DNA from 3 places in the Weissella ceti genome. Region 1 is predicted to be linked to each of the others. Evidence: predicted binding sites of a transcription regulator. Region 1 holds the regulator's gene; each other region holds the start of a gene.
What was found. Region 1 encodes Rex, which represses fermentation and respiration genes when NADH is low (regulators of the CRP and FNR family bind a similar motif). Its sites were predicted from a motif close to TTGTGAANTANTTCACAA; they were not measured.

Region 1 (3,218 bases):
TACCAAGAGACAGAAATTCGTGGTCGTAAGGACACAATCGTCGTAGACAGCATTGCTGAACTTGATGGTGCAGTCTACATAGATGAAGCGGGTGAACGTCACGAATTGACACAAACAGGGCCAGATAACCCCATGGTTGTTGAAGCAGCTGTCTTTGCAGACATGCTAGAAAACCCTGCTGAAACTGAAACAGAATATAATGAACTCTTAATGCTTAGTCAACGTGTAAATCTAGTTTTGACAGCATTGCGTCAATCAGCGGGCATTGTGTTCCCAGCTGATAAGTAAAGGAATAAACATGGATACACGTTTTGAAGAAAAATTAAAAGCAACTGGAATTACAGATTGGACTCCAATCCAAACTGCTGTTGCAGAACCAATGGCCAATGGGGCATCAATTAATGCCTTGGCACCAACTGGAACAGGTAAGACTTTGGCCTTTACATGGCCAATTTTGCCAACATTAGTACCTGAAGATGGTGAACAATTGCTTGTTTTGGCACCATCACAAGAACTAGCCATGCAAACAACACGTGTGATGCGTGAATGGGCAACTGTGCTAGGGCTACGTGTTTTGTCAGTTACTGGTGGAGCCAATGTTAAGAACCAATTGGATCGTTTGAAGAAGCACCCAGAAGTGATTGTTGGAACTCCTGGACGTGTTTCAGAATTGGTACGTGCTGGTAAACTAAAGCTACACCGCTTACGTACTGTTATCTTGGATGAAGCTGATGAATTGCTACGTGAAGAAACAGCGGAACAAATCGAACAAATCTGGCGTACTGCGAAAGATGACGATATCCAAGTAGCTTTGTTTGGGGCAACAGCCGTAGATGAAGCGATTCCAGCCAAGATTTTTGACCGTGAATTCGAAACAATCGACCAACGTGATGTACCAATCCCAACACGTATCAAGCACGAATTCTGGTTGACGGCCAATGACCAACGTAACAAGCGTTTGCGTCAACTTGCATCACAAAAGAACTTCCAAGCAATGGTATTCTTCAACACAACAAAGCAATTGAAGAACACAGCCAACTTCCTGGCACACGAACACATTGGAATGGCCACATTGGTCCGTGGTGATTCAAGTTCAACACGTGAAAAGGCAATGCGTGCTTTCCGTGAAGGAAAGTCAAAGTTCCTTTTGACAACTGATGTTGGAGCCCGTGGATTGGATATTCCTGGTTTGCCAGCCGTTATTAACTTTGATTTGCCTCGTATGGGAGAAACATACACACACCGTGCTGGACGTACAGGACGTATGTCTCGTGAAGGTGTTGTGATTTCATTTGGTAACGATCATGACTTGCGTGAAATGCGCCGTTTGGTTGCGGTTGAAATCGAACAAATTACAGGGCAACCAAAGTTGTTGACGAAGTCACGTGCAACAGCCGAACGTACATCAAAGCGCGAAGGTCGTACGGACAAGTATGCTGAAAAGCGTGCTGCTAAGGCAGCAGGTGAAAAGAAGGTTGTGAAGACTGAATCTGACGAAAAGCCTATAAGTTCAACACGTTCTTCACAAACTAAAAAGTTTGTGAAGAAAGATGTGCCTGAAGTGCAATCACGTGAAGAGCGTTTTGCACAAGAGAAAAAGGCTAAGCGCAAGCATCGTAAGAACAAAGGTAAGCCTAAGCCAAAGAATTAAAAACACATCAGATATCTATATTCTAGATAGTCTGTGAAAATAATAAATGTTAATTAATTCACATAACAACCTTACTATATGTTATAGTAAGGTTGTTATCTTTTATATTCACAAATAAAAGTGGATAGGCTTTAAGATGTAGGAGACAAAATAATGACTGATGAAATGAACATTCAAACAACTGATAAGGCAATCCCTAAGGCGACAGCCAAGCGTTTGCCAATTTACTACCGTTACCTAAACATTCTGCTAGATTCAGGTGTAACGCGTATCTCATCAAACGAATTGGCTAAGGCCGTTAAGTTCGACGCAGCAACAATCCGTCGTGACTTTTCTTACTTTGGTGCACTAGGTAAGCGTGGTTACGGTTACGATGTTAAAGAATTGATGGAATTCTTTGGTGATATCTTGAATCAAGACAGCCTTGCATCTGTTGCATTAGTTGGGGTTGGTAACTTGGGACACGCCTTGTTAAACTTTAACTTCCACCAAAGTTCAAATGCGCGTATTTCTGCAGCGTTTGATGTTAACCCAGATATCGTAAATACAATTCAAAGTGGTGTACCAGTTTACGACATGGATGAACTTGAAGTACAAATTCGTGAACAACGTATTGAAGTGGCTATCCTGACAGTACCGGCACCAGTTGCGCAAGAAATTGCAACACGTTTGGCAGATGCAAACATTCAAGGTATCTTGAACTTTACGCCACTACGTCTTGATGTACCTAAGAACGTACGTGTCCAAAACGTCGATCTTACCAATGAACTACAAACTCTGTTATACTTTATTAATACATTTGACGGGAACAATTAATAATAAGTAGAGGTTTACTATATGAAAGCAATTGGTAAGTTCTTTAAGAGCAAGTTTATGCGCATTACAATGTTTATTGTGTTGATTCTTATCTCGCTTGGTTTGATCTTTCATAATCAAATTGCCCATTTTGCACTACAAAATTTCCATCCCGAAGTTTCTAAGGAAACAATTGCGGCTGCGGAAAAGGAAGATGCAAAGTATGAATGGCGTGATGTACAGTCATTAAGCGCAGAACAAATTTTACAAGCGCGTATAAATGCGGGAAAAGTTAATTTTGTTGGCTTCGTAGCGATGCCAGAAATTGGACTTTCTGTACCAATCGCACATGGGATTGATGATCTAGTTTTGTCACTTGGAGCGGGAACGATGTATCCTAATCAAAAGATGGGTGAAGGAAACTACTCACTGGCAAGTCACTTTATTCAAGGCGAAACAGGTAAGGGATTGATGTTCTCTCCTTTGTACTACAAAGGTAAGGTGGGACAAAAAATCTATCTAACTGATATGACTAATGTTTATGAATATACGGCGACTGCAGTAGAAACAATTAAGAGTACTGATGTACAATGGACACATGAAGTACCCGGTAAGAAAGTAATTACACTGATTACATGTAATTACACAGCCGAAGCAGGACGTGTTGTCATGCAAGGTGAATTAACCAAGACTTACGATTGGGAGCATGCACCGAAAGCAGCGAAGGATTCATTTACCGCTGATAATCGTTGGATTAAGTAAGGGGAGAACA
Region 2 (3,218 bases), 130 kb from region 1:
GATGGAAGCGGCAGGTCTATATCTATTAGGCGCAAAGTTGAAGTTCCGTGCTTTGGACATTTTAACGGCATCAGATCATATCTATCGTGATGAAGCGCTGTCACCTGAAGAACGACAAACATCCTTCAAGGACATGATGCTAGTGGCGCTTGAAACAGCAATTACCTTGTAATTCTGACCATCAATTGGGAGACGGTGAATAGTATGAAAATGATCGATGTATTGATGAAGAAGCGTAATGGGGAAGCGTTATCCGGCGAAGAAATTCAATTTGTCGTCGATGGATATACAGATGGGACAATTTCAGATTACCAAATGAGTGCATTTTTGATGACCGTGTTCTTCAATGAAATGAATGTCACTGAACGCGCTGCTTTAACGGATGCGATGATGCGTTCTGGGGATGTCTTAGATATGTCAGACATTCCAGGCATTAAGGTTGATAAGCATTCAACAGGTGGTGTGGGCGATAAGACGAGTTTGCCATTAGCGGCAATGGTTGCGGCATTAGATATCAAAGTACCGATGATTTCTGGCCGTGGGTTAGGTCACACTGGTGGGACATTGGATAAGCTAGAAGCGATTCCCGGTTTCAATGTTAATTTGACTGAAGAACAATTCAAGGAACAAATCCGTTCTGTTGGAACAGCGATTATTTCTGCGACTGGTGATATTGCACCCGCTGATAAGAAAATCTATGCACTACGTGATGTAACCGCAACAGTAGATTCAATTTCATTGATTTCTAGTTCAATCATGTCCAAGAAACTAGCAACTGGAAATGATGCTTTGGTCTTAGATGTGAAGACTGGTTCAGGTGCATTTATGAAGACGCTTGATGATTCGAAGGCGTTAGCCAAGTCATTAGTTGATATCGGTAAAGCAGCAGGTCTACAAATGAAGGCTGTTATTTCGGATATGAATCAACCTTTGGGTCGTGAAATTGGAAATGCACTAGAAATTCAAGAGACCATTGAGACTTTGAAGGGCAATGGACCAGCTGACTTAGTCCAACTATGTCTTGCACTTGGAGCGCCAATGGTCATGATGGCTGGTAAGGCGACATCTGAACCTGAAGCACGTGACATGTTGCAAGCTACATTGACAGATGGCACAGCGCTAGAGGCATTCAAACAAATGATTATTGCGCAAGACGGTAATCCAGAAGTTATTAATGATTACAGCTTAATGCCACAAGCTGAGTTTCATATTCCATTCACAGCGCAAGTAGCTGGTGTACTAGCTGAAATGGATGCAGATTCGTTGGGAATGGCATCAATGTATCTTGGTGGTGGTCGCGCATCTAAGGATGATGTCCTAGATTATGGTGTTGGGATTACGATGCATAAGAAGTTGGGGGATGAGGTTACAGTTGGTGACACGATTCTAACTTTGCATGCGAATCGAGAAGATATTTCTCATGAACTAGCCTATCTAGCGGATCATATTCGTGTATCGGATAAGGCTGATGTACCACCATTGATTCATTTTGAGATGTAAATTAAAGTTCGTTCATTATGAATCGTGCTTAATGTCTTGAAATTTCAATGACAATTTTAAATTTAAAACAGTTAAACGTTTTAAACGTTGAATTGAATGTATTCGTCCGTGAAACATTCCACAAAGGTTGTGGGTGGTTTTGCGGGCATTTTTTGTGTCTTTAATTATGAATATGGTAATTGTCTTGTTTAATTAATCTAAAGTATGTGTTTTAGATTTGTTCAGTATTTTATTGAGTTGTCACGAAAGAAACGCTTGGAGATGAAAGAATGTGAAAAAAGTAATTTAATGCTTGTTTTTTAATTTAAAAAGTTTAAAATATAAAGTGTAGAGAACAGATAAAAGGATATGCATAGGGAGGATTCATCATGAAGGCAGCAGTATGGCACGGAGTTAAGGACGTTCGAGTAGAAAACGTGGACTTGAAGGAAACGAAGGATAACGAAGTTGTTGTGAAAGTGGCGTACGCAGGAATCTGTGGAAGTGACTTGCACGAATACTTGGAAGGGCCAGTGTTTATCCCTGTTGAAAAGCAAGATGCATTGACTGGTGGACAAGCACCTATCACAATGGGACATGAATTCTCAGGAATCGTTGAACGTGTTGGTAAGGATGTGACAAAGGTTAAGGTAGGGGATCACGTTGCGATCAACCCAACAGTGACACACATGGACTCTGCTGATGACGTTGATGTCTACGATGGATACAGCTTCTTGGGGCTAAGTACTGATGGTGGATTCGCAGAATTTGTTAACGTACCGGAAGTTAACATTTACCCAATCCCAGAAGACTTCTCACTACGTTTGGCCGCAACAATTGAACCAGCTGCCGTTGCGGTTCAAGCCGTTAAAGAAGGTGGATTGAAGTTCGGACAAAAGGTCGTAATTTTCGGTTCAGGTCCAATCGGTGTCTTGGTTGCCGCTGCTGCAAAGGCAGCCGGAGCAACTAAGATTGTGGTTGTTGATTTGTCAGATGTTCGTCTTGAAAAGGCGTTGGCTATGGGCGCAACTGATGTCATCAACCCATCCAAGGTTGACGATACTGTGGCTGCTATCAAGGAAATCATTCCTGGTGGAGCGGATGTCTCATTTGAAGTGGCAGGAGTTCAATCAACTTTCGAACAAGCAATCGATAGTACAAAGCCTCGTGGAACTTCAGTGATTGTATCAATCTTTGCTAAGCCAATCTCATTTGACCCAATGCAATTGATGAACTCAGGGGTTAAGCTAACAACAACTATTGCTTACTCACGTGAATCATTCCAACAAACCGTTGATTTGGTTAGCCAAGGATTGCTAGACGTGACACCTGTTATCACAGATGAAATTGTGCTAGATGATATCGTAACAAAGGGATTTGAAACACTAACAACAGATAAGTCTCAAGCTAAGATCTTGGTAGATTTGTCAAAGTAAGCACGTAAGTGTGAATAATAAAAGATAACGAAAAAGCAGGTGAACATCATGATGTTCACCTGCTTTTTATAATTTAAGATATATGACGATTTAGTTGCTTTAAGCAGCCTTGTTTTTAAAGATAAACTTACTTGCGACGTAGTTTGCCACCAAGATAAGAACTTGGACAATTAGCTTCCATAGGTAAGCATCTCCTTGTAAGACACTGACACCAACCCACAATACAAACATTTCCATGAAAAGTGTACCTAAACGGGCACCATAGAAGTTCATTCCTTCTATAAGAAGTGTTTTTAAATCTGA
Region 3 (3,218 bases), 340 kb from region 1:
CATTGTTCACGTGGGGCAATGACTGGATCACCGCCACCAGTTTCAATCAGGTCTAGTTCAGGCAAATCTAGCACTTCCATCAATGTCTTCTTCAAGTTCGTGCGAGGATGAAGCGTCACATTGCCGTCCTTATCAGGACGTAGGATTTGGATGTTCATCTTACCGTCTTCGTCCATGATGCCAGGGAAGACAGTGAATTGGTCATGGTTAACCATTGTGAACACTGTGTCCAAATGCATCATTGCGTGGTTGTGTGGGATTTCAATGGCTACGATAGTATCGAACTTACTATCTGGATTCTTGAACATTTCTTCAGCCAATGCTTGGATAGCACGACTTGAAGTACGTTCTGACACACCAATGGCTAATGTGTGGTCGTTCAAGACTAATTCATCTCCACCTTCGATACGTGAATCCGTATTACGATCCAACCAAACGTCAACCTTACCGGCAAAACGTGGGTGGTATTGCATGACAAATTCAGTAATCAATGATTCAGGGCGACGAGCAGCAAATGTCATACGATTAATTGTCAAACCATTTCCCATCATGGCTTGCGGATCACGTGTAAAGTACGCATTTGGTAGTGGGTCAATCAAGAATGCATTTTGAGCATCAGACCCAGACACGTCGTGTAGGTTGGGTTCTGACAAATCCACCAGTTCACGTCGGATACCAGCGTAGATTGTGGCAACCATCGTATGAACATCTAGTGTGTTTAAGTAGTTTCGAATATCGCGCATCGCAGCACCAGTGTAATAGTGCTCGTTTAAGTATCGTGTCAAAAATTGATTACGAACTTCTTCATCTTGTAAGACATCTTCTAGTAGTTGTTCAATATAGACTGTTTCAACACCGTTGTCTTGCAGTGTCTTGGCGAAAAAATCGTGTTCTTCTTGCGCAATCTTCAAGAATGGAATGTCATCAAACAATAGACGTTCCATTGAATCTGGCGTGATGTTTTCAATTTCGGCTCCAGGACGGTGTAACAAAACTGACTTCAACTTCCCAATTTCGGAATTCACTTGAATTGCTGGATTATCAATCATCATAAATCTCCTATTTCGTCGTGTGCAGTTGTGAAAACATGCTCAAACTATTTGAACATGCGATATTGACTACTCTTTGAAAGCGCTTTCTGAGTACAGCTAAAATGATAATACATGCTAATCGAAAAAGAAAGGCCAGTTTTAAAAAACGTAAATCGATTTAAAAGTAATAAGAAGAGTTCTACTCAATTTATGCGCATAAAAATTCACAATAAAAGACAGGATGCTTATATATAGGCAGGTGAAAGGGTTTATTGTTGTGAAAAAATGAATACTAAAAAAAGTCGAAATTTCCTAAATTTCTTTTTTCGTACAGAACGTCATGTGTTTTAAATCACAATGACTTTGGAAGGCGTAGAAGTACTGCTGTAGCAATGCGAATGAAATTTTTGTGAAAAGATTATCAAAGTGTATTGACATCTCTTTGTGAAGTGTTACACTAAGTGTGTAGATAAATGAGATATTAAAAGATTTGAAAAACAAGGGGAAAAATAACATGAGTACAGATAAGCAAAACAACATGACTCCTGAGGAAAAGAAAGCAGCCGCAGAAGTAATGACACAAACGTTAGTTGCCAACGCAAAAGAAGCTTTGCTAGAATTCCAAAATTTCACACAAGAACAAGTTGATCGCGTAGTTGAAGCAATGGCTTTGGCTGGAGCGGAAAACTCACTATTACTTGCCCACGAAGCTCACGATGAAACTGGCCGTGGAGTTGTCGAAGACAAGGATACAAAGAACAAGTTTGCATCAGAATCAGTTTATAACTCAATCAAGCATGACAAGACGGTTGGTGTAATCGGTGAAGATAAGGTAACGGGATCCGTTCAATTGGCAGCGCCACTTGGAATTTTGGCTGGAATCGTGCCAACAACTAACCCAACTTCAACAACAATCTTCAAGTCAATGATGACAGCCAAGACACGTAACGCCATCATCTTTGCTTTCCACCCACAAGCACAAAAGTCATCTGCACACGCTGCACAAATCGTATACGAAGCAGCCTTGGCAGCTGGGGCACCAAAGCACTTCATCCAATGGATTGAAAAGCCATCAATGGAAGGCACGAACGCGTTGATTACAAACCCAGACATTGCCTCAATCTTGGCAACTGGGGGACCTGGAATGGTTAACGCAGCGCTTCGTTCAGGAAACCCATCAATGGGTGTTGGCGCTGGTAACGGAGCCGTTTACGTTGACGCAACTGCGAATGTAAACCGTGCCGTTGAAGACTTGTTACTATCAAAGCGCTTTGACAACGGAATGATCTGTGCAACTGAAAATTCAGTTGTTATTGCGGCAGAAGTTTATGACGAATTCATGGCACAAGTTCAAGCACAAGGGGCTTACTTGCTACCAAAGAAGGAACACCAAAAGTTAGCTGATTACGTCTTCAAGGCTAATGCGGAAGGATTCGGCGTTACTGGACCAATCGCTGGAATGCCCGGACGTACAATTGCTGATAACGCTGGTGTAAAGATGCCGGCTGAAAAGGATGTTATCTTGTTCGAATTGGATAAGGAAAACATCGGTGAAGCTCTTTCATCAGAAAAGTTGAGCCCACTTTTGTCAGTCTACAAGGCTGGTTCACGTGAAGAAGGAATTGAAATTGTCCAAGCTTTGTTGGATTACCAAGGAGCTGGTCACAACGCTGCAATTCAAATTGGGGCCCAAGATGATCCTTTCGTTAAGGAATACGCTGATGCCATCGGAGCATCACGTATCTTGGTTAACCAACCAGATGCTCTAGGTGGAGTTGGAGATATTTATAACGATGCCATGCGCCCATCATTGACGCTTGGAACGGGATCATGGGGGAAGAATTCATTGTCACACAATCTATCAACAAACGATCTTTTGAACATTAAGACTGTTGCGCATCGTCGTAACCGCCCACAATGGGTCCGCTTGCCAGAAGAAATTTACTACGAATCAAACGCAATTTCATACTTGCAAGACATGCCTAACATGGAACGTGCCTTCATCGTTGCTGACCCGGGAATGGTGCAATTTGGCTTCGTTGAAAAGGTTGTGGAACAATTGGCTTTGCGCCAAAATGCGGTAAAGACAAGCATCTACGGATCAGTACAACCTGACCCAATGATTAGTGAAGCAGTTGCGATTGCTAAGCAAATGCGTGACTTCCAACCTGACACAGTTATCTTGCT

Region 2: the regulator Rex is predicted to act here: its motif matches at 1,793-1,810, upstream of KHQ31_RS06180 (2,3-butanediol dehydrogenase).
Region 3: the regulator Rex is predicted to act here: its motif matches at 1,372-1,389, upstream of adhE (bifunctional acetaldehyde-CoA/alcohol dehydrogenase).

The regions. Positions count from the first base shown of each region.
Region 1 covers NZ_CP074441.1:1,056,592-1,059,809, reverse strand. The annotation lists gene KHQ31_RS05530 (Gfo/Idh/MocA family protein) at 1-288, shown strand, start outside; gene KHQ31_RS05525 (DEAD/DEAH box helicase) at 299-1,651, shown strand; gene KHQ31_RS05520 (redox-sensing transcriptional repressor Rex) at 1,805-2,467, shown strand; gene KHQ31_RS05515 (class A sortase) at 2,489-3,208, shown strand.
Region 2 covers NZ_CP074441.1:1,183,601-1,186,818, reverse strand. The annotation lists gene deoD (purine-nucleoside phosphorylase) at 1-172, shown strand, start outside; gene KHQ31_RS06185 (thymidine phosphorylase) at 205-1,500, shown strand; gene KHQ31_RS06180 (2,3-butanediol dehydrogenase) at 1,869-2,915, shown strand; gene KHQ31_RS06175 (GtrA family protein) at 3,015-3,218, opposite strand, start outside.
Region 3 covers NZ_CP074441.1:1,393,191-1,396,408, reverse strand. The annotation lists gene arcA (arginine deiminase) at 1-1,049, opposite strand, end outside; gene adhE (bifunctional acetaldehyde-CoA/alcohol dehydrogenase) at 1,546-3,218, shown strand, end outside.